One region of the Acidovorax sp. LjRoot117 genome, then DNA from elsewhere that is predicted to be linked to it. Evidence: predicted binding sites of a transcription regulator. Region 1 holds the regulator's gene; the other holds the start of a gene.
The links. Region 1 encodes FliA, which starts transcription of late flagellar genes. Its sites were predicted from a motif close to CTAAAGTTTNNNNNNNNNNNGCCGNTA; they were not measured.
Positions count from the first base shown of each region.

Region 2: the regulator FliA is predicted to act here: its motif matches at 6,378-6,404, upstream of ACSQ3D_RS08655 (YjfB family protein).

Region 1 covers NZ_CAXUPO020000014.1:92,665-104,467, reverse strand. The annotation lists gene flhA (flagellar biosynthesis protein FlhA) at 1-407, shown strand, start outside; gene flhF (flagellar biosynthesis protein FlhF) at 404-1,942, shown strand; gene ACSQ3D_RS24595 (hypothetical protein) at 1,935-2,735, shown strand; gene ACSQ3D_RS24590 (RNA polymerase sigma factor FliA) at 2,740-3,453, shown strand; gene ACSQ3D_RS24585 (hypothetical protein) at 3,723-4,097, opposite strand; gene flgM (flagellar biosynthesis anti-sigma factor FlgM) at 4,178-4,498, opposite strand; gene flgA (flagellar basal body P-ring formation chaperone FlgA) at 4,592-5,395, opposite strand; gene flgB (flagellar basal body rod protein FlgB) at 5,634-6,095, shown strand; gene flgC (flagellar basal body rod protein FlgC) at 6,139-6,543, shown strand; gene ACSQ3D_RS24560 (flagellar hook assembly protein FlgD) at 6,559-7,218, shown strand; gene flgE (flagellar hook protein FlgE) at 7,266-8,546, shown strand; gene flgF (flagellar basal-body rod protein FlgF) at 8,606-9,346, shown strand; gene flgG (flagellar basal-body rod protein FlgG) at 9,384-10,166, shown strand; gene ACSQ3D_RS24540 (flagellar basal body L-ring protein FlgH) at 10,175-10,891, shown strand; gene ACSQ3D_RS24535 (flagellar basal body P-ring protein FlgI) at 11,324-11,803, shown strand, end outside.
Region 2 covers NZ_CAXUPO020000002.1:725,139-736,941, reverse strand. The annotation lists gene ACSQ3D_RS08685 (YgiQ family radical SAM protein) at 1-1,734, opposite strand, end outside; gene ACSQ3D_RS08680 (bifunctional helix-turn-helix transcriptional regulator/GNAT family N-acetyltransferase) at 1,926-2,909, shown strand; gene ACSQ3D_RS08675 (GNAT family N-acetyltransferase) at 3,041-3,565, shown strand; gene ACSQ3D_RS08670 (hypothetical protein) at 3,615-3,809, opposite strand; gene ACSQ3D_RS08665 (IMPACT family protein) at 4,172-4,759, shown strand; gene ACSQ3D_RS08660 (dihydrolipoyl dehydrogenase) at 4,847-6,262, shown strand; gene ACSQ3D_RS08655 (YjfB family protein) at 6,431-6,646, shown strand; gene ACSQ3D_RS08650 (NAD(P)/FAD-dependent oxidoreductase) at 6,768-7,931, opposite strand; gene ACSQ3D_RS08645 (amidase) at 7,974-9,539, opposite strand; gene ACSQ3D_RS08640 (Bug family tripartite tricarboxylate transporter substrate binding protein) at 9,575-10,558, opposite strand; gene ACSQ3D_RS08635 (D-serine ammonia-lyase) at 10,659-11,803, opposite strand, start outside.

The sequences.
Region 1 (11,803 bases):
CCGAGTTCGCCGGCGGCATCAGCGACCCCGTCGAGCTGGCCCGCCGCGTGCGCATTGCACTGTCGCCCGCCATCGTCCAGCAGATCTACGGCCCGACGCGCGAGCTCAACGTCATCGCCATCGAGCCGGGCCTGGAGCGCCTCCTGGTGCAGGCCCTGGGCAATGCCGCCGGCCCGGCCCTGGACCCCGGCGTCGCCGACATCCTGACCCAGAAGGCCGCCGAAGTGGCCCTCAAGCAGGAAGAAATGGGGCTGCCAGCCTGCCTGCTGGTGCCCGACCAGATCCGCAATGCCATCTCCCGCCTGGTGCGCCGCGTCGCGCCCCGCCTGCAGGTGCTGGCGCACAGTGAAATCCCCGAGACCCACACCATCCGCATTGGGCCGATCCTTAGAGGTGCATCAGCATGAACATCAAACGCTTTACCGCCCCCACGTCCCGGGAAGCTCTGGCCAAAGCACGCATGGCCTTTGGTGACGGCACCCTGATCCTGTCCAACCGCCCCACGGCCAATGGCGTCGAGGTGGTGGCCACGGCCGAGGACACGCTCTCGGCCCTGGATGGCAGCGGTGCGGGCGGCGGCGCGTCGCCGTCCTCCAACCCGCCCCTGCTGGCGCCCACGCCCCCCCGCAGCGCACCGCAGCGCGCCAGCCAGGGCGCAAGCCACAGCCAGGCCACCCTGTCCGCGCTGTCGGCCATGAACCGCAACCCCGTCGAAGAAGACACCGAGCAGCTCGCGATGAGCACGCTGTCCTTCCAGGACTATGTGCGCGAACGCATGCTGCGCCGCCGCCACGAAGCGCTGAACGGCCCGTCGGACCCGCCCACCCTGTCCGAGCGCAGCCGTGACGAAGCGCCCGAGCGCGAGCGCATCAGCAGCGCACCGGCCGTGGCGCGCCACAACCCGCTACGCAGCATCCCCATGGACCTGCCGCCCGAGCAGCCCCGCCGCCGCCCCGAGCCCGCCGTGAGCCACGCCGTGCAGTCCGCCGCCAACCAGCAAAGCGTGATGACCGAGCTGCACGCGATGAAGGAGCTGATCGAAGACCGCTTCAACACGCTGGCGTGGCTGGGGCAGGCGCGCCAGAACCCCATCCAGTCCAACCTGATGCTCAAGATGATCCGCGCCGGCTACTCGCCCTCGCTGGCCCGCGCCGTGCTGGAGCGCATGCCCGAAGAGCTGTCGGCCGCCGAATCGGTGCGCTGGCTGATGGAAGTGCTGGAGCGCAACCTCAAGACCGACCTGGCCGAGACCCCGCTGTACGAGCAGGGCGGCATCTTCGCGCTGGTGGGCTCCACCGGCGTGGGCAAGACCACCACCACCGCCAAGCTCGCGGCCATGTGCGCCCGCATCCACGGCCCCGGCAGCGTCGGCCTGATCACGCTGGACACCTACCGCGTGGGCGCCCACGAACAGCTGCGCACCTACGGCCGCATGCTGGGCATCGTGGCCCACCTGGCCCACGACCGCGCCGCGCTGCAGGACCTGCTGGGCCTGCTGTCGGGCAAGAAGATGGTGCTCATCGACACCACCGGCGTCGCCCCGCGCGACCCGCGCAAGCGCGACATGCTCGACGTGCTGGACCTGCCGCACGTCAACCGCCTGCTGGTGCTCAACGCCGGCTGCCATGGCGACACGCTGGACGACGTGCTCACCGCCTTCAAGACCGACGGCTCGCAGCAGGCCATCCTGTCCAAGGTGGACGAAGCCGTCAAACTCGGCCCCGCGATCGACGCGCTCATCCGCCACCAGATGGTGCTGCGCGGCGTGACCAACGGCCAGCGCGTGCCCGAGGACTGGGAGCGCGCCGATGCCCACAAGCTCATCAACACCTCGATGCGCGCACCGGTGAAGTCGGCGTTCGACCCCAAGGCCAGCGACCTGAACTTCTTCTTCTCGCACTCGCCAGACGGCATCAACGAGCGAGGGCTGGTCGATGCTTGATATCGGATTCCACCAGGGCGCAAGCCTGCACAGCTTCACGCCGCAGTCCGAACTGCGCGTGGTGGCGGTCGCCAGCCAGGACAACGCCGGCACGGGCCTCGAAGCCCTGTGGCAGGTCTGCGCCATCCTGCAGCGCCTGGGCCACCAGGTCGTGGTGCTGGACGGCACCGCGCACGAGACCGACGACAGCCCCGGCTTGCTGCACCTGCTGCAACAGGCGCCGTGGAACGACGGCGCGCACCTGAACATGGGCGCCGCGGCCTCGTCGCTGGCCGTGATACCGGCCGCCAAGGGCCTGCAGCTCGCGGCCCGCCGCGCCCAGGCCAACGAGACCGCGCCGCTGCACGGCCTGCTGCCGTACTTCAGGACGTATGGCCTGATGGTGCTGCACGCGCCCGCGTCCACGCTCGGCCCATTGCTCACGCACACGGCGACCATTCCGCTCGTCGTGATGGGCAACGATGCCGCGGGCGTGCTCAAGAGCTACAAGAGCCTCAAGCAGATTGCGGTGCACACCGGCCTGCCCTGCATGGTGGCCGGCCTGCTGCACGGCAACACCGCCGCCGAGCGCAGAAAGACCCAGGGCGCCCTGCAGACCCTGCAGGAGTGCGCCGAACAGCACCTGTGCGGCCCCGTGCGCACCACGACCATCGCCACGCAAAGCCCGCAGGACCTGCAGCGCCTGGCCTTGCAACTGCTGGAAAATGCGGGCACTATCAGTGAATCGATGACCGCGCTCCCGCACCACAATCCGACAGGCATGCCTGCGCATTTCTTTGCTCGGAGCCACTGATCAGATGTACACCGCCAAAGGCCAGCTCGATCGTGACGCGATGATCCGCCAGCATGTTCCGCTGGTTCGCAGGATCGCGCACCACATGATCGCCAAGCTGCCCCCCAATGTGGAGCTGGACGACCTGATCCAGGTCGGCATGATGGGCCTGGCGGAGGCGCTGTCGCGCTACGAGGTGGCGCAGGGCGTGCAGTTCGAGACCTTTGCCACCCAGCGCATCCGCGGCGCCATGCTCGACGAGCTGCGCGAGGGCGACTGGATGAGCCGCAGCTCGCGCAAGAGCCAGAAAGACATCGAGCACGCGGTGCACCGCCTGGAGCAAAAGCTCGGCCGCAGCCCGCTCGAATCCGAGATCGCCGACGAAATGGGCATGGAACTGCCCGAGTACCAGACCCTGCTGGGCAAGGTCCGGGGCACCCAGCTGGTGTACCTGGAGGACATGACCCACAACGAGGACGACGACGGTTTCCTCGACCGCCACGTGGCGGACGGCGACGCCGACCCCATGGAGATGCTGCGCGACCAGCGGCTCAAGGTGTCCCTGGTCAACGCCATCAAGAGCCTGCCCGAGCGCGAGCAGCACATCATGGGCATGTACTACGAGCACGACATGAATCTCAAGGAGATCGCGGCCGTGCTGGGCGTGACCGAGTCACGGGTGTGCCAGCTGCACAGCCAGTCCATCGCCCGGCTGCGGGCGAAGATGAGGGCGCACTAGCCGCTCCCCCCTGAGCGGCTGCGCCGCTTCCCCCCTGAGGGGGACGCTACCCCTGGACTGGCGGAGCCAGATCCACGGTGGCACTGGTATTTGGGCTGCGACCGCATCTACGGGCATTGCGCAACGCCGAACTCCCACGTACTGGACACCGGTTTGCTATCGATAAAATAGCTGCTGGCGCTCGGCTGGCGTTGGATTCAGCCGAATTTTCCGTTCAAACGCAGGCGCAGCAAGCGCGGGCAGCTATCTTGTTTGAGTTACGGCTCGACTCAACCCGCGGATTTGTAGATGCGTGCCACGCCAGCCTTGCCGGGCTGGGCGGCGCGGCCGTCGCCGTAGGTGGCGGGGGTGCCGGCCTGGGGGATCATGCTGGCGACCTGGCGGTCGGCGTTGGCGGACAGGCGCGCGAGGCCGTCGCGGTGGTTGGCCAGCCTGTCGCTGATGGCGTCCACCCGTTTTTTCAATTGTGCAGGCAGGGGCAGGCCGCGCTGCGCGGACTGCTCCAGCGCATAGGTGAACTGCGCCGCTGCGTCCCGCAGGGCGATGCTGTGCTTTTCCAGGGTTTGGGGATCTGCCGCCAGGAGCGCGGCGGAGACTTTTTCGATCAGCTGTTCAACAGCCGAGAGGGATTCTTCCAGCGACATGGCGCATTGTGCGATGAACCGTGCTGGTATGCCAAGTGATGTTCAGTGCGCTCGTTGAACCCCGGCGTTCGTGGTGGGGTTCAACCGCGCGAGCGGGACAGGATCTCCTGGGCGTTGGAGAGCATCTTGTCGGCAATGGCTTCGGCATCCACCGAGAACGTGCCTTTTTCGATCGCCGTGCGCACGGCCTTCACCTTGCTGGCATCGAAATCGGCCGTGGTGCGGGCCGTCTGGTCGAGGGCACGGGCCGCGGTCGACACCGTGACAGGCACGCCGACGGCCGACGCCGTCAGTGCGTCTTTCGTGGCTCCTTCCGCAGCGGTTGCCGGCGGCTTGGCTTGCTTGGCAAGCCCTGTCTGCGGCAACCCGCCCGGGAGTTCCGGTTTTTGACCAATCTTCATCGCTCTCTCCACCACCCCGTTCGATGTGGGGCACAGTAGCAATGTTTTCGACCCATTTGGCGGGGACTTTAGCGATTTATCGCGGTCCGGTCATCAAAGAGTGACATCGATTGTCCCGTTTTCGCTCACGGTGCCACTGACTATTCGGCCATTGTCCATGCGGATACGGACAATCTGCCCCACCGACCCCGCCGACATCGCCTGGCCCGCGGACGTGACCGCATAACCCGGCCCCTGGGCCACCACCTTCACCTGGGCGCCTGCGCGAAACAGGTTGGGGGCACGCACCATGCTCTGGCGCAGCGCCTGCCCGGGCACCAGCTGGCGCGCCGCAATCTGCCCCACCCACAGGTCCGGGTTGGCCATGACCGGGGCGGTCTCCGCCGCCCAGTCCACTTCCGCCTCGGTCGCGTCGGCAGCGGTCAGGACGGCGCCCGGCGCCACGGCGCTGGTCAGCACCCACGCGGGACCGAAGGCCTTGACTGTAACCGGAAGATACACGTTCCAGGCCGTCTGGCCTTCCACGCACCGCAGCCCCAGGCGCGTGCGCCCCCACAGGCGCGAGCCCACCGGCAGATAGGGCTCGACCCGCGCACAGGGCGCCAGCCGCAGCCGGGAATCCAGCGAGCCCACGCTCACTTCCATGCGCAGCGGCAAGCCGGCGGGCTGGTTGCGCGTGAGGGCATCGTCCAGCCAGCGCTGGGTCAGCGGCCCCAGGTCCGCCGCAGGATCTGCCGCCGCCTGGGCGCGGGCCGAGCCCACGGAGCACAGCGCCGCGCCCAGCAGCACCGCAGCGGCCACGGCGCCCCGCAGGGCGGAGCGCGCAGGCCGTGCCGGCACCGGGTGCAGGGCGGCGAATGAAAGGGAGGGGAAGCGGGGGGACGGTGTCGATGGCATGGGGGCCTCCTGGGCATCGCGGGGGGTCTTCGCGAGTCTTCACGGGTCTTCCCGCAGAAGGCGGCAAAGACTATTTCACGACTGGAACTATAGGCAGGCCCGGCCGGTGCAAAACCCGAAACTGCGCGCCCATTTCCGCGTTCTTCGCGCTTTAGAAAAAGCCCACGCTCTCCACAATCGAGCCACGCCGGAAAACCCCCTGGACCGGCGTCTTTGCACTCCAGGGCCCGAGGCAAACATGCTCGACAAGATGACCAACCGGCTGGACTTCCACGGCAACGCACTGATCCTGCGTTCCGAGCGCCAGCGTGCCATCGCCAGCAACATTGCGAATTCGGACACCCCCGGCTACGTGGCGCGCGACTTCAAGTTCAGCGAAGCGCTGAAAGAAGCCACGGGCGAGAGCAGCACGGGCACCGGCTCGGGCTTCACCACCCGGCTCACCGCGGGTTCCGTGGGTACCGCCGGCACCACCGACGCGCGCCACATGCCCCTGCCCACCAGCCGCATGAGCGGCGAGCTGGGCGCCAAAGGCACGCTGGGCTATGCGGTGCAGACCCAGCCCGCGCTGGACAACAACACGGTCGACCTGGACCGCGAACGCGCCAACTTCGTCGACAACGCCGTGCGCTACGAAGCCACGCTGCGGTTCATCAACGGCAACGCCAAAACCATGCTCAGCGCCATCCAGGGCCAATAAGCAGACGCCCCCCCCGCACCGAGCGCAGAAAGCGAGTCACCCCATGTCCATGTTCTCCATCTTCAATGTGTCGGGCAGCGCCGTCAGTGCGCAGTCGCAGCGGCTCAACGTGGTGGCCAGCAACCTGGCCAACGTCGATGCGGTGGCCGGCCCCGACGGCAAGGCCTACAAGGCCCGCCAGGTGATGTTCCAGACCGAGCCCATGGGCGCGGACAGCTCGGCCGGCGTGCGCGTGACGGGCATCAACGAAAGCAACACCCCTGGCCGCAAGGTGCACGACCCGAGCCACCCGTCCGCCGACGAGCAGGGCTACGTCACGCACTCGAACGTCAACGCCGTGGAGGAGATGGTCAACATGATCTCCGCCTCCCGCTCCTACCAGAACAACGTCGAGGTCATGAACACGGCCAAGTCGCTGCTCCTCAAGACCCTGCAGATGGGCCAGTAACCCTAGGACGCCACCATGATCCTCAACTCCACCACCAGCGCACCCACGGTCACCGACGCGACCGGCGGCACCAAGGCGAACGCCGCCACCGACCCGGCGGCCGCGCAGGACCGGTTCCTCAAGCTGCTCGTCGCGCAGCTGAACAACCAGGACCCGATGAACCCGCTGGACAACGCCCAGATGACGTCGCAGATCGCGCAGATCAACACCGTCACCGGCATCCAGCAGCTCAACCAGACCATGCAGAGCATGTCCGAGCAGTTCAACTCGCTGCAGGTCATGCAGGGCACCACGCTCATCGGCCGCAACGTGATGACCGAGGGCTCGACCATCGCCGTGGCCGACAAGGTCGGCAAGGGCGGCTTCGAGCTGCCCTCGGCCGCCACGAACGTGAAGATCGAGGTCACCACCGCCGGTGGCCAGGTGGTGGACACGATCGACCTGGGCGCCAAGGGCGCAGGCCGCCACACCTTCGAGTGGGACGCCAGCAAGTACACCGGCGCAACCGACGCGCTGCAGTTCCGCGTCAGCGCCGTCAATGGCTCGGCCAAGCTGTCGAGCACGCCGCTGGCGCTGTCCAAGGTCACGGCTGCGGGCGCCGAGGACGGCCAGCTCATGCTGACCCTGGCCAACGGCAAGTCCATCAGCTACAGCCAGATCAAGGCCCTGGTGTAACGCCGGCCCGTCCCCCCTCTTTTTCTTCGCGTCCATAGGAGAACACCATGAGTTTCCAGCAAGGCCTGTCGGGCTTGAACGCCGCCAGCAAAAACCTCGATGTCATCGGGCACAACATCGCCAACTCCAACACCGTGGGCTTCAAGGCCTCGCGGGCCGAGTTCGCCGAGATGGTCGCGTCGGCGATCGGCTCGGCCGGTGGCACCAACGCCGGCATCGGTGTGGAAGTCGCCGCGGTGTCGCAACAGTTCACGCAGGGCAACCTCACGATCACCGGCAACAGCCTCGATGTAGCCATCAACGGCAACGGCTTCTTCACGCTGACCATGCCCGATGGCACGCCTGCCTACACCCGCTCCGGCAACTTCAAGCTGGACAAGGAAGGCAACATGATCACCAACGACAACGCCAAGGTGATGGGCTACCCGGTGGACCCGACCACGGGCCTGCGGTCGGGCACCGACCCGATCCCGATGGTCTTCCCCACGGCCGAGCCGATCCCGGCCAAGCAGACCACCAAGATCACCGCCGCGTTCAACCTGCCGGCCACCGCCACCGACGCTGCCGGCGACCCGGCCGCCACGCCGCCCGTTCCGGCCACGCCGCGCGCCACCTACGGCACGTCGATCAACGTGTTCGACAGCCAGGGCGTGCCCAAGCCGGTCAACCTGTACTTCCAGAAGACCGCGACCGACAACACCTGGGACGTGTACGACGCGCTCGACGACCCCACGGCCGTGCCGCCGGTGGTGGCCACGCCGATCGGCCAGATCACGTTCGACAACAACGGCGCCATCACCGGCCCTGCCGCCACGCCGCCCGCCACCGGCTTCTCGCTGCCGCTGACCGTCAACCCCACGCCACCGAACCCCAACAACCTCCCCACCTTCACCGTGGACGTGGGCCTCGACAAGGTGTCCCAGAGCGGCAACAAGTTCGCGGTGTCCAACCTCAGCCAGGACGGCTACACCACGGGCGAGCTCACCGGCATCAATATCGAGAACAACGGGATGATCATGACCCGTTACTCCAACGGCGTGACCCGTGCCGAAGGCCAGGTCGCCCTGTCGAGCTTCCGCAACACGCAGGGCCTGGCCTCGGTGGGCGGCAACAACTGGGTGGCCACGTTCGAATCCGGCCAGCCGGTGGCGGGCACCGCGACCGACGGCAACTTCGGCTCGCTGCGCTCGGGGGCCCTGGAAGACTCCAACGTCGACCTGACCGCAGAGCTCGTGAACATGATGACCGCGCAGCGGGCCTACCAGGCCAACGCACAGACGATCAAGACGCAAGACCAGGTGATGTCCACCCTGGTGAATTTGCGCTGATCGACCTGATCGACCTGATCACCCGCCACTGACCCTGCACTGGACTTCGGAAAGCACCTATGGACCGCATCATCTACACCTCGATGACAGGCGCCAACGCGGCCGCCCACCGGCAGGCCGTGCTGTCCAACAACCTGGCCAACGCGTCCACGCAGGGTTTTCGCGCGGAGATGTCCACCTTCCGCTCGGTGCCCATGCAGGGCGACGGCTCCAAGACCCGCGTCTTCGCGCTCGAAGCCACCTCGGGCTACGTGAACACCCCCGGCCCGGTGCAGCGCACGGGCCGCAACCTCGATGCCATGGCCGCCGGCAACGCCTGGTTCGCGGTGCAGGGTCTGGACGGCACCGAGGCCTACACCCGCGCGGGCAGCTTCGAAGTCTCGGCCACGGGCCAGCTGCTCACGCCCACCGGGCTGCCCGTGCTGTCCGACGGCGGCGCGCCCATCGACGTGCCACCCGGGGCCGATGTCTCGCTGGGCAGCGACGGCACCATCACCGCCAAGATCGCAGGCCAGGCCGCGCAGAACATCGGCCGCCTGAAGCTGGCCACGCCCACGGAGGAAGACCCGCTCAAGCGCGGCGACGACGGGCTGTTTCGCGCCGCGTCGGGCGACCCCCTGCCCAACGACGCCAATGCCCGCATGCTGTCCGGCGCGCTCGAAGGCTCCAACGTGAACCCGGTGGAGAGCATGGTCGGAATGATTGCCGCATCGCGCCAGTTCGAGCAGCAGATGCGCCTCTTGCAGACCGCCGAGGCCAACGACAAGACCGCCAGCCAGTTGCTGAGCATGAACGGCTGAAGCGGCTCTGACCGCCGCCACGCCATAAGGAAGCACCATGATCAACTCCCTCTGGATCGCCAAGACCGGCATGTCTGCCCAGCAGACCCAGCTCGACGTCATCTCGCACAACCTGGCCAACGTCTCCACCACCGGCTACAAGCGCAACAACGCGGTGTTCGAAGACCTGATCTACCAGAACCTGCGCCAGGTGGGCGCCGCCACCACCGAGCAGAACCAGCTGCCCACCGGCCTGCACCTGGGCCTGGGCGTGCGCACGGTGGCCACCAGCCGCAACTTCGTGCAGGGCAGCCTGCAGGAGTCGAAGAACAACCTGGACGTGGCCATCAACGGCAACGGCTTCTTCGAAGTGACCATGCCCGACGGCACCATCGGCTACACCCGCGACGGCTCGTTCCAGGTCGATGCGCAGGGCCGCATGGTCACCTCCAGCGGCCTGCCCGTGGCCAACGGCATCACCGTGCCCGCCAACGCCACCAGCATCACCATCAGCGCCGACGGCGTGGTGTCCGCCACCGTGCAGGGCAACACCCAGCCCCAGCCCCTGGGCAACCTGGCGATGGCCGCATTCATCAACCCGGCAGGCCTGGAGCCCATCGGCCAGAACCTGTTCAAGGAATCCGCCGCCTCGGGCCAGCCCCAGCAGGGCACGCCCGGCACCAACGGCCTGGGCATCCTGAAGCAGGGCTTTCTGGAAGCCTCCAACGTGAACGTGGTGGAAGAACTGGTGACCATGATCCAGACCCAGCGCGCCTACGAAATGAATTCCAAGGCCATCCAGACCTCCGACCAGATGCTGGCCAAGCTCGCACAGCTGTGACGATGAAGATGAAGATGACGACAGGAGCCTTTGCCATGCTGCAGTTCAACCGCCTTCTCGCCCTGCCCGCCGCCCTCGGTGCGCTGGTGCTCACCGGCTGCGCCACCATGTCGCCGCCCCCGCCTGTGGACATCCTGCCCACCACGCCGCCGCCCATCGCCGCAGTGCAGCGCACACCAGCGCCGGTGACCGGCAGCCTGTTCCACAACGCCAGCTACCGGCCTGCGTTCGAAGACCGCCGCGCGCGCCTGGTGGGCGACAACGTGACGATCATGATCGTGGAGAACGTGACGGCCAGCCAGAAGTCGTCGTCCACGGTGGACCGCACCTCCGAAGCCAAGGCCGGCATCACCAACCTGCCCTTCGTGAAGAAGTCGCTCAGCGACGTGACCACGCTGGGCGCGGGCTCGGAGAACACCTTCTCCGGAAAGGGCGGCACGGAAAGCGCCAACACCTTCACCGGCTCGATCACCGCCACCGTGGTGGACGTGCTGCCCAACGGCCACCTGGTCGTGACGGGCGAAAAGCAGATCGGCGTGAACCAGAACGTGGATGTGCTGCGCTTCTCCGGCACCATCGATCCGCGCGCCCTGCAGCCCGGCAGCATCGTGAACTCGACCCAGGTGGCCAACGTGCGCGTCGAGTCGCGCGGCCGCGGGGCGCAGAACGAAGCCCAGGCCATGGGGTGGATGAACCGGATCTTCAATACCATCACGCCGTTCTAGAGTTTCACCCCCTGAGGCGCTGCGCGCCTTCCCCCTCTCTCTACGCGCTGCGCGCTCCGGGAGGGGGACGCCGCCAGCGCGGCGGGGCGGCCCTTGCGCGGCGGCCCTCGCCTGGGGCGCGCCAGTTTTTACGAGCGTTGTTTCTGGACGCGCCCGGGCTCCAATACCGGGGGCATGGAGACTTCGTACGTCTGGGCGCTGTAGCGCTCCCACTCCATCATTGCTACACAATTCATAGCTACTGGCGCTTATCCATCAAGCGGCAGAGGCTATTTTTATTCATATCCACCTCCCTCGTGCGGCACCGGCGCCTGCCTGGATTTCCGCGCGCCGCTGGCCGTTCCCCACCCATCCGGGAACGCACGCAATAAGCCGGTGAACCTGCTTCTTTTTGGGTTTTAGTTCCTGGCGGGGCCGACCACAATCGATGCCATGAAAGCCTTGTCCCATTCCCTCCTGCCACGCTCTGCGCGCGCGCTGTGGCTGCTGCTGGCCTTTGTGGCTGCTGGTGTGGCGCTGCCCGCCCATGCGCTGCGCATCAAGGAAGTGGCCGCGGTGCAAGGCGTGCGCAGCAACCAGTTGACGGGCTACGGCCTGATCGTGGGCCTGGACGGCACCGGCGACCAGACCACGCAGATGCCCTACACCACGCAGGCGATGTCGAACTACCTGCAGCAGATGGGCATCAGTCTGCCGCCCGGCTCGGCCAATCAACTGCAGCTCAAGAACGTGGCGGCGGTGATCGTCACGGCGCAGCTGCCCGCGTTTGCGCAGCCCGGGCAGATGATCGACATCAACGTGTCTTCCATGGGCAACGCCAAGTCGCTCAAGGGCGGCACGCTGATCGTCACGCCCCTGCGCGGTGCCGACGGCGAGATCTACGCGCTGGCCCAGGGCAACGTGGTCGTCGGT
Region 2 (11,803 bases), on a different contig from region 1:
CTGCTCGGTGTGCTCGGGCGCGATCTTGAGGTAGCCGCCCACGTGGTGCTGCACCAGCTCCTTCACGTATTCGGGGCTCTTCACCGCCAGGTCGTAGCGCAGGCCCGAGCCGATCAGGATCTTCTTGATGCCCTTCAAGGCACGGCCGCGGCGGTAGATCTTGATCAGCGGGTCGTGGTTGGTGCCCAGGTTGGAGCAGATGCCGGGGTACACGCAGCTGGGCTTGCGGCAGGCGGCCTCGATCTCGGGGCTCTTGCAGCCCAGGCGGTACATGTTGGCCGTGGGGCCGCCCAGGTCGCTGATGGTGCCGGTGAAGCCGCTCACCTTGTCGCGGATGTCCTCTATCTCCTGGATGATGGAATCCTCGGAGCGGCTCTGGATGATGCGGCCTTCGTGCTCGGTGATGGAGCAGAAGGTGCAGCCGCCAAAGCAGCCGCGCATGATGTTCACGCTGAAGCGGATCATCTCCCACGCGGGGATCTTGGTGCCGTGGTCGTGGCTGCCGTTCTCGTCGGCGTAGCTCGGGTGCGGGCCGCGCGCGTAGTGCAGGTCGAACACATAGTCCATCTCGGCCGTGGTCAGCGGAATGGGCGGCGGGTTGATCCAGACGTCGCGGGCGGTCACGCCCTCGCCGTGGGCCTGCACCAGCGCGCGGGCGTTGCCGGGGTTGGTCTCCAGGTGCAGCACGCGGTTGGCGTGGGCGTACAGCACCGGGTCGCTCTTGACCTGCTCGTAGCTGGGCAGGCGGATCACGCTCTTGTCGCGCGGCGGCACCTTGAGCTTGGCCTTGAGTGCCGGGTTGGCGACGAACTGGATGGGCTGGATCGCAGGGTTGGGGCTGTTTTGGCCGCTACCGCTTGCTGCGCCTGCGCTAGCAGCTATCGAATCAGGAGCATCATCCTTGCTGCAGGTGCTGCCCTGCGCGGCGGCCTGCTCGCTCGTCGTCATGTAGGGGTTGACGTGCGCCTCCACGCGGCCGGGTTCGTCCACGCTGGTGGAGTCGATCTCGAACCAGCCCTTGCCGCTCTCGTCGTCGGGCCGGCGCACGAAGGCGGTGCCGCGCACGTCGGTGATCTTCTCGACCGGCTCGCGCGCCGCGATGCGGTGCGCCACCTCGACCAGGGCACGCTCGGCGTTGCCGTACAGCAGCAGGTCGCACTTGGCGTCCACCACGATGGAGCGGCGCACCTTGTCGCTCCAGTAGTCGTAGTGGGCGATACGGCGCAGGCTGCCCTCGATGCCGCCCAGGATGATGGGCACGTCCTTGTAGGCCTCGCGGCAGCGCTGGCTGTAGACGATGGCGGCGCGGTCGGGGCGCTTGCCGCCGATGTCGCCGGGGGTGTAGGCGTCGTCGCTGCGGATCTTCCGGTCGGCGGTGTACCGGTTGATCATGGAATCCATGTTGCCCGCGGTCACGCCCCAGAACAGGTTGGGCTTGCCCAGCACCTTGAAGGGCTCGGCGCTCTGCCAATCAGGCTGGGCGATGATGCCCACGCGAAAGCCCTGGGCCTCCAGCGTGCGGCCGATGACGGACATGCCGAAGCTCGGGTGGTCGACATACGCGTCGCCGGTGACGAGGATGATGTCGCAGCTGTCCCAGCCCAGCTTGTCCATCTCGGCGCGGCTCATCGGCAAGAACGGGGCCGTGCCAAAGCGCTTGGCCCAGTACGGGCGGTAGCTGGTCAATGGCTTTGCGGCACGCGCAAAAAAGGAGACGTCGACGGGGGCGTTCATTCGGATGGGGAGCGCGGCCGGCCCATGTGCGGATGGGCCCTCGTGGGGCGCGGCTGTGGTGGGTAACCCGCGATTTTACGTGAGTGGGCACTTTTTGTCGCCCCACAAACACTTCCCCCTCGTAATGGCAGGCTTGATGAAGGCTCGGCATATACTTGCTTTTGTCAATTAATTACATGACAAAGGCAATCATGGAGACCCATACTTCCAACGCCAGCAGCTCGACCATCGACCCACCGAACGCGCCTCCTGTCGCGCCGGAGGCTGTGAAGGCCGTGCGCCGGTTCAACCGTTTCTTCACCCGCTGCGTGGGCGTGCTCGACCCGTACCTGGGCAGCGACCTGTCATTGACCGACGTGCGCGTGCTCTATGAACTGGCCCACCGCGACATGCCGGTGGCCAGCGAGCTGGCGCGCGACCTGGGCCTGGACGGCGGCTACCTGAGCCGCATCCTGCGCCGCTTCGAAGCCACGGGCTGGATCAGCCGCAGCGCCAGCACCCGGGACGCGCGCCAGAGCGTGCTGACCCTGACCGCCGCCGGGCGCGCGGCGTTCGAGCCGCTGCAGCAGCGCTCGCGCGACGAAGCCGCCGCCCTGCTCGCCCCCCTGCCCCCGGCCCGGCGCCAGGAGGTGGTGGACGCCATGCAGCGCATCGAGGCATTGCTCGCCCCGGCATCCACACCGCAAGGCCCCGCCAAGGTAGCCGTGCTGCGCGACCCTGTACCGGGCGACATGGGCTGGGTGGTGCAGCAGCATGGCGAGACCTACTGGCGCGAGTACGGCTGGGACGCCCGCTTCGAGGCCCTGGTGGCCGACATCGCCGCGCAGTTCGTGACGAAATTCCAGCCACAGTGGGAGCGCTGCTGGATCGCGGAGCTTGACGGCGAGCGCGTGGGTGCCGTGTTCGTGGTGCGCAAGTCCCCCACCGTGGCGCAGCTGCGCATGCTGATCCTGTCGCCCAAGGCCCGGGGGCTGGGCCTGGGCGCGCGCCTGACCGACGAATGCATCGCCTTTGCCCGCGCCAAGGGCTACAAGAAAATGGTGCTGTGGACCAACAGCTGCCTGGCTGCGGCGCGTGGCATCTATGCCAAACGCGGCTTCCAGTTGGCCCAGTCGGAGCCGTACGAAGGGTTTGGGCAGCAACTGGTGGGAGAGCACTGGGAACTCAAACTCTGAACCGGTGAAGCGTTCTGACGCTTCTAGCCGGTGGACAGCAGTGCCATCCGGGCTTTGGCGGCGCACGGCCGGCGTGGCGATGGCCGCGCACGCATGCCATCATGGCGTCCCACTGCCTTGCCATCGCCCCCATGACGACCGCCAGCCCCACCACCTTGATCCGACCCGTCAGCGCCGGCGATGACCTGCAGCGGCTGACCCACCTCATCCACACTGCCTACGCGCCCCATGCGGCGCGGGGCCTGCGGTACTGGGGAACCCACCAGTCGGTGGAGGACACGGCCAAGCGATTCGCATCCGGGACCGGGCTCGTGATGCTGGAGGGCGATGAATACGTCGGGACCATCACGCTGCGGCCACCCCAGCCTGCCTCCCCGGTGGCCCTGTACCGGGAGCCCGGCGTGTGGACCTTCTGCCAGTTCTGCATCTCGCCCGATGCCAAGGGTCGGGGGTACGGCGGCCAGCTGCATGCACATGCCACTGCGTTTGCACGGCAGGCGGGCGCCCAGGTCATGGGTTTGGATACCGCCCAGCCCGCATCCACGCTGATTGCGATGTACGAGTCTTGGGGCTATCGGGTGGTGGGGGAGTGCGACTGGCGGCCCTTGACCAACTACACCAGCGTGGTCATGTCACGCCAGCTGGTGGGCGGCTGAACGCCCCGCAGCGCGCCAAAAAGGCTGCAGCCGCAAAAGGCAGGCCTGCCTACCACTCGCCCGTTTCGCGCACACGCTGCGCCAGGTCCGGCACCGCGTCGTCCACCGCGGCATCGCTCATTGCCAGCGGCGGCACGGCGGCCTCTGCGCCCGCGGCGGTTGCTGCAGAGCGGGACATGAACCTGCCGAACACGTGGCTGGTCAGGGTTTCGTGCAAAGGCGCGATGAGAGGAATGGCGAACATGGCGGTTCCTTTGTGCCTTCGCTAGGCCGAGTGCCGGCAACCTGGCCGACACCACCGCTTATCGCAAGCAACGCAGAGAGATCGATGAACTGAACATGAAGCGAAGAAGGTCTTCAACACGCTTCAAAAAACGTAGCGCGAGCTTAGACCGCAGCCACAAAAATCCAGTGTAGGAACAGATGCCATCTGCGAGTGTGACCAAACGCACACTCTGAGACGCCATGTGAACAGCGCTGAAAAACAGGCGCGCGCCTGTGGCATTCGCCCCACACCCTGCCGATGCCGCACGCTCAGCCCATGCGCACAGGGCGCATCGGCCGGCGCACGGCCGGTAGCGTGACGCGCCGTAAACTCACCGCCCCATGCCCTACACACTGGCTGCGCCCGCGCACAGCGATATCACCATCAAGAAAAGCCGCTTCATCGGCTGCGTGCAGCCAATGCCCGACCGGGCCAGCGCGCAGGCGGCGGTCGACGCGTTGTGGCAGCAGCACCCCGGCGCGGCGCACATCTGCTGGGCGCTGCTGGCGGGCGGGCAGTCTGCGGCGGTGGATGACGGCGAGCCGGGCGGCACCGCCGGGCGCCCCATGCTCGACGTGCTGCGCCACCAGGACCTGGAAGGCGTGCTCGCCACCGTGGTGCGCTACTTCGGTGGCGTGAAGCTGGGCGCGGGTGGCCTGGTGCGCGCCTACACCGACGCGGTGGCGCAAGCCCTGCTCACCGCGCCCAAGGTGACGCTGCAGCGCATGGCCACGCTGCAGTGCCAGGTGCCCTACTCGCTCGAAGGGCTTCTGCGCCGCGAGATTGAGGCCGCCGGGGCCGAGCTGGGCGAGGTCGGACACGGCTCCCTGGTCACCCTGCAGCTGCGCCTGCCCGAGACGCAGGCAGCCGGCTTCGTGCGGCGCGTCAACGACATCGGTCAGGGCCGCGTCGGCTGGACCGAACCCTGAGAGCCAGAAATGCCTGTGCGCCTACACCGCACCGGCCGGGGCCTGCCGCACACTCCTCGCACCAAGGTTTGCCTAGGAGCCCACCCCATGAGCGAACCGCTCGACACCATCATCATCGGCGCCGGCACCGCCGGCCTGGCTGCCCTGCGCGAGGTGCGCAAGCGCACCAGCCGCTTCCTCATCGTCAATGACGGCCCCTGGGGCACCACGTGTGCCCGCGTGGGGTGCATGCCGTCCAAGACCCTCATCGAAGCCGCCAATGCCTTCCACCGCCGCCATGCGTTCGAAGAATTCGGGATACGCGGTGGCGATGCGCTGAGTGCCGACATCCCCGCCGTATTGCAGCGTGTGCGCGCCCTGCGCGACGACTTCGTGGCCGGCGTGATGAAAGCCACCGACAACCTGGGCCACGCCAGCATCTCGGGCCGCGCCACACTGCTGGGGCCCGGCACGGTGGACATCGACGGCAAGGTCTACCAGGCCAACAGCATCGTCATCGCCACCGGATCGCGCCCCAAGGTGCCCGAGGAATGGCTCGCCTTCGGCGACCGCATGCTGACCACCGACACGCTGTTCGAACAAGCCTCATTGGGCCCGCGGATCGCCGTGGTCGGCATGGGCGCCATCGGCGTGGAGCTGTCGCAGGCGCTGGCGCGGCTGGGCCTGCAGGTGGCCGCATTCAGCACCGGCGACACGCTGGCGGGGCTGAGCGACCCCGGCCTCAACGAAGAACTGGCCGCGCTGCTCAAGAAAGACATGGTGCTGCACACCGGCGAACCCGCCGAGCTGCGCGAAGTGGCCGGTGGCATCGAGGTCTCCAGCGGACCGAACCGGGTGGTGGTGGACCAGGTGATCGCCGCCATGGGCCGCACACCCAACATCGAACACCTGGGGCTGGAGACCCTGGGGGTGCCGCTGGACAAGCGCGGCCTGCCGCAGGTGGACCCGAAAACGCTGCAGGTCGGCAACCTGCGGGTGTTCATGCCCGGCGACGCCAACACGCAGGTTCCGCTGCTGCACGAGGCCGCGGACGAAGGCCACATCGCCGGCATGAACGCCATGGCCGACACGCCCACGCGGTTCCAGCGCCGCACCCCGCTGGCCATCGTGTTCTGCGACCCCAACATTGCCACTGTGGGCCAGCGCCTGGACGACCTCGACCCGGCCTGCACCGTGACGGGCACCGTGGGCTTTGCCGACCAGGGCCGCGCCCGGGCTGCCCTGTACAACCACGGGCGGTTGCTCGTCCACGCCGACAAGACCACGGGCCGCCTGCTGGGTGCCGAGCTGTGCGCACCCGACGGCGAGCACCTGGCCCACCTGCTGGCACTCGCCATCCATCGGGAGCTCACCGTGCAGTGCCTGCTGGGGATGCCGTTCTATCACCCCACGCTGGAGGAAGGCCTGCGCACGGCGCTGCGGGATGTGGCGCGCCAGTTGCCGGACGGATCGGCGTCCGACCTGGCCACATGCGCCGGGCTGGGCGTGCCTGCGCTCGACTGAGAGGGGCTCACAAAACTCTCAGTGCCTGCGACGCAGCGCCTGGCAAGAACCGCTTCGCTGAGTTTTGTTATCAGCTCCAAGCTGCGGGGCCAGGGTGTCACACAAGGTAACAGGCCTCAAGTCTCGGCCTGACCTGCCGATACGGAACCATTAACCCAAGGAACCGCCATGGACGTCGCACTCGCCAACAGCATCGTCAGCACCGCCACATCGCTGGCCAGTGCCAAAACGTCCGACGCCCTGAACATGGTGGTGCTGAAGAAAGCGCTGGACATACAGGCCGTGTCCGCCACCACCCTGCTGGACGCCATGCAGCAGTCCATGCCCCAGCCGGCGCTGGCCACGTCGGGCACGCTGGGCACCCAGGTCAATACCTTCGCCTGAGCGCTGGCAGCAGTCGGCCGCTGCGGGTTTTCGGCGCAATGCGGCCGGTAGGGCGCTGTGCACAGCCCGGGGCGCCCGCTGCCTGAGCTAGCGCCAAACGCGCCCGGCGCCCGGTCCTTCGCTACCGCAACCGCGCCGGCGACAGCGCTTCCGGCACCACCCCCTCACGCACCAATTCATCGCCCAGCGGCTCGCCGCGCAGCAGCTGGCACGCCAGCAGCGATGCGCCCGCCGCGCTCTGGATGCCATAGCCGCCCTGCCCTGCCAGCCAGAAGAAGCGCGGCACGTGGTTGTCCCAGCCGATCACCATGTCGCCGTCCGGCACGAACGAGCGCAAGCCCGCCCAGGTGTGCGACGGGCGGCGAATCTGGAACCGCGTCATTTCCTCGATGTGATAGATGCCGGTGGCCACGTCCAGCTCTTCGGGCACCACGTCGTGCGGGTGCGTGGGGTCGGCATTGGCGGGCGAGCCCAGCAGTTGGCCGGCGTCGGGCTTGAAGTAAAAACTCTCGTCGATACCGATCACCGCAGGCCAGCGGCTGGCGTCCATGCCCTCCGGCACGGCAATGGTGAAAGCCGTGCGGCGGCGCGGCTCCAGGCCGATGGGCGGCACGCCCGCCAGAGCGGCCACCACGTCGGCCCAGGCCCCGGCGGCATTCACGAGGGTGCGGGCCTGCAGCGTGCGGCCATCGGCCAGGGTGATGTGCCATGTCTCCCCCGCCCAGGCCAGGGCCGTGACTTCGGCGCCCGTCAGCACCTGCCCGCCGCGCTGGCGCAGGCCGCGCAGGTAGCCCTGGTGCAGGGCGTGCACATCGATGTCGGCTGCTTCGGGCTCGCTCATGCCCGCCGCCACGGCGTCGGGCTTCAGGCACGGCAGCAGCTCCATCAACGCCGCGTGGTCCACCCACTCCACATTGGGCGACGCTGCGCGGGCGTCGTCGTAAGCCTGCTGCAGCAAGTCGAGCTGCCCGGGCCCCGCGACGTACACCACACCCCGTGGCGACAGGATGGGCGTGTCGCCAAACTCGGGCGGCGGCGCGTCGTAGAACCCGCGGCTCGCGCGGGTCAGCGCCTGGATGTTGGGCGTGCCGTACGTCGCCATGTACAGCGCGGCCGACCGCCCGGTGGTGTGGTAGCCGGGCTGCGATTCGCGCTCCAGCAGCAGCACGCGGGTGGCCGCGTCCGCATCGCCTGCACCGGTGGCCGCGGCCGCCAGTTGCCAGGCCACGGAGGCACCGGCAATGCCCGCACCGATCACCACATGGTCGTATGTCACAGAGTCCATGGCCTGTCCTTCGTTGCCTTCATGGTGGTGCACTGGCGCTGGTCACACCGCCGACACCGCGGCCTGTGACGCCACCCGGTCTTCGCGCGGCAGGCTGCGGGCGTCCCTCGGGTCGGGTGCACCGGTGACGATGGAGGTCAGTGCAGGCTCGGCCCGCGTGCCCTGCAGCTTGGCCAGGTCCGGGCGCGGCCGCGCCAGCCCGGGGATGCCCTTGAACGCCTGCTCCAGCGCATGCCCCACGCCCAGCGTGTGCCGGTCGGCCCTGAAACGCCCGACGATCTGCAAGCCGAACGGCATGCCCGCATCGTCCAGCCCGCACGGCAGGCTGAGCGCGGGGTGGGTGGTGAGCGTGGTGACGTACGTCAGCGCCAGCCAGCGGTAGTAGTTGGCCTGCGGCTCGCCATTGATGTGGCTCGCGTACAGCTGTGTCCACGCAAACGGCGACACCGGCGTGGTCGGCGCCAGAATCACATCGTAGTGCTCGTACAGCTTCTGGAACCGCGCCAGGATGCGCGTCTGCTCGGCCTGGGCCCAGGCGCTGTCGAGCAGCGTCATGGTGGCGCCCAGTTCGTAGTTGGCGCGGGTGTTGGGCCCCAGGCTGGCGGGGTCGCGCTCGTACGCCTCGCGCGTGCTGGCCACGAAAGCCTCGGCACGCAGCACGTCGAAGCAGCGGTGCACGTCGCCCAGGTCCACATCGATGGCGTCGCAGTTGCCAAACAGGTGCTTCATGGCCTGCACCTTGCGGCGGAACACGGCGCGAATGCCGTCGTCCACGGCGCAGGCGCCGAAGTCTTCGGTGTACGCCACGCGCAAGCCGCCCAGGTCCACGCCTTCAGGCAGCAGAAAGCTCATCGGGTCGAGCGGGTAGGTCAGCGGGTCGCCGGCCGACAGCCCGGCTGTGGCGGCCAGCTGCAGGCAGGCCTCTTCGACCGTGCGGCCCATGGGCCCCACCACAGAGATGGGCGTGAAGGCCAGCAGCTTGCGCGAGCTGGGCACCACGCCGGGCGATGGCCGAAAACCCACCACGCCGCATTTGGCGGCCGGAATGCGCAGCGATCCACCCGTGTCCGACCCTGTGCACACGGGCAGCATGTCGCAGGCCAGCGCCGCGGCCGAGCCGCCCGAGGAGCCGCCCGCGTTCAGGTTGGGGTTGAACGGGTTGCCCGTGGCGCCCCACACCGTATTGCGCGAATTGGCGCCAGCACCCATTTCCGGGATGTTGGTCTTGCCGGTGACGATGGCGCCCGCCGCGCGCAGCCGGGCCACCAGCACGTTGTCTTCGGCCGGGATGTTGCTGCGGTAGATCTCCGAACCGTAGGTGGTCAGCAGCCCGGCCGTGGCCTCCAGGTCCTTCACACCCAGCGGCAGGCCGTGCAGCAGGCCCAGCGGCTCGCCGCGCAGCACCGCCTGCTCGGCGGCCTGGGCCTCGGTGCGGGCACGTTCGTAGCAGGTGGCGGTGATGGCGTTCACGTGCGGGTTGATCGCCTCGATGCGTTCGATGCAGGCATCGAGCAGTTCGACGGGCGATACCTCGCGGGTGCCGATGCGGTGGCGCAGCTCGTTGGCGGTCAGCTCGACCAGGGTGCTCCGGTTGCTTTGTGTGCTCATGTCAGGCTTGTGTCCTCTGCTGGTTCGCGGGTGGCTCAGTCGGCGGTGATGCTGGCGCGCTGGGCAATGGCGCGCATCAGCGGCAGCTCCTTGTCGATCAGCTCGGCCACCGCCTTGGACGAAGCATAGGCGGGTTCAAACCCCACCGCGATCATCTTGTCGCGGGTGTCCGGGTCCGACACCACCTGGGCCAGGGTCAGCTCCAGCCGCGACTTGACGGCGGGCGGCAAACCGCGCGGCGCCACCATGGCCAGCCAGGTGTCCATCTCCAGGCCCGGGTAGCCGCTCTCGGCCAGCGTCGGCACCTTGGGCAACAGGGCCGACCGCTTGCCGGCCGTGACGGCAATGGCCTTGATCTTGCCGTCCTTGAGCTGCGGCAGCGCGGCCGACACCGTATCGACCGTGAACGGGATCTGCCCGCCCATCAGGTCCGTCATGGCCGGTGCACTGCCCTTGTAGGGCACATGCTGGATCTTGAGCGCCGCCGCGTGGAAGAACATCTCGCCCGCAAACTGCGACGTGGTGCCTGCGCCGAACGAGCCATACGAATACTTGTCGGGCGCGGCCTTGACCAGCGCCACGAACTGCTTCACGTCTGCCGCGGGCACGTCCTTGTTGGCCAGCAGGATCAGGCTGGTGCGCCCGGCGATGCCGATGGGCTCGAAGCTCTTGACCGGGTCGTACGGCAGCTTGGGGCGCACCGCGGGGTTCACGGTGAAGGTGGTGCCCGAACTCATCAGCAGCGTGTAGCCATCAGGCGCCGCCTTGGCCACGGCACTGGCACCGATGGTGGTGCCCGCCCCGGCGCGGTTGTCGATGACCACGCTTTGCCCCAGCAGGTCGCCCATCTTCTTGCCGATCAGCCGGCCCAGCACGTCGGTGGCGCCACCCGGCGGAAACGGGATCACGAGCGTGATCGGCTTGGCAGGGAAAGGACCGTCCTGCGCCATGGCGGGCGCCCACGCAGCGGCCCCCAGGGCACAGATCACGGCAGACAAAAGCAGCTTCTTGCGGTTCATGGCGTTCTCTTCAAAGGTCAAGGGATTCAAGGGGTTGTCGGGACGGATTCGGTGGGGCGAGAAGGCGGAATGCCGGTGCGATGGACGGGCGTCGGCAGCGTCAGCCACGGGCCGCCAGCAGGGCCCGCCCACGCTGCACAAAACCCTGGTACTGCGCATCGGGCACCAGCAGCCCGCCCGTGGTCCACACCAGATGGGTGGCGTTGGGCAGCGCTGCGCCCACCCCCGCGCGGTGCAGCCAGGCCTGGCCCGCATCGGTGCCGGTCAACATGCCCGGGCCACTGAAACCCGCTGCCGCCGAGGGCTCGATGCGCTCGCCCAGTGCGTCCAGCACCTGCACCAGGTGGGCAAACAAGGTGTCGTCTGCCACGGTGAACACGCCCGACAGCAGCGGCCCCATCAACTGCGCCGCCAGCAGGGACGCGCGGGGCACGGCCAGGCCGTCGGCCTCAGTCTGGTTGGTGAGGCCCCAGTCGTAGACCGAGGGGTGCGCCTGGCCACCACCCGACTGCGTGGCCTGATCCGCCAGCATCTGCACCATGAAGCACGGCGACTGCACCGGCTCGGCAAAGAAACAATGCACATGCGGCCCCAGCACCTGCCGCAGGCCAAACGCAATCCCTGCAGGAGCGCCGCCCACGCCGCAAGGCAGGTACACGATGAGCGGGTGCTCGGCGTCCACCACGATGCCCTGCTCTGCCAGCTGCGCGGGCAGGTGCAGGGCCGCTGCGCTGTAGCCCAGCAGCAGCGAGAAAGATTGCTCGTCGTCGACAAAGTGGCACAGCGGGTCGCTGCCCGCCTGCGCACGGCCGGCAGCCACGGCGCGCTCGTAGTCGCCGGCATGCTCCACCACCTGCACGCCACGCTGGCGCAGGCGCTCTTTCTTCCATTCCTTGGCATCGGCCGACATGTGCACCGCGGCCCTGAAGCCCAAGGCCGACGCCACCACGCCGATGCTCAGCCCCAGGTTGCCGGTGGAGCCCACCGCCACCTGGTAGCGGCCCAGCACCGCGCGCGCCTGCGGGGTGGCCAGCGCGCGGTAGTCACCATCCGGCTGCACCAGGCCGTGCTGCAGCGCCAGCCCCTCCGCAAACTCCAGCACCTCGTGCATGCCGCCCCGGGCCTTGATCGATCCGGCCACCGGCAAACTGTGGTCCGCCTTGATGAACAACCGACCTTGGCCAGGCCCCATGCCCAAGGCTGGCTGCAGCGCTGCGGCAGGCAGCACGGCAGATTCAACGACCC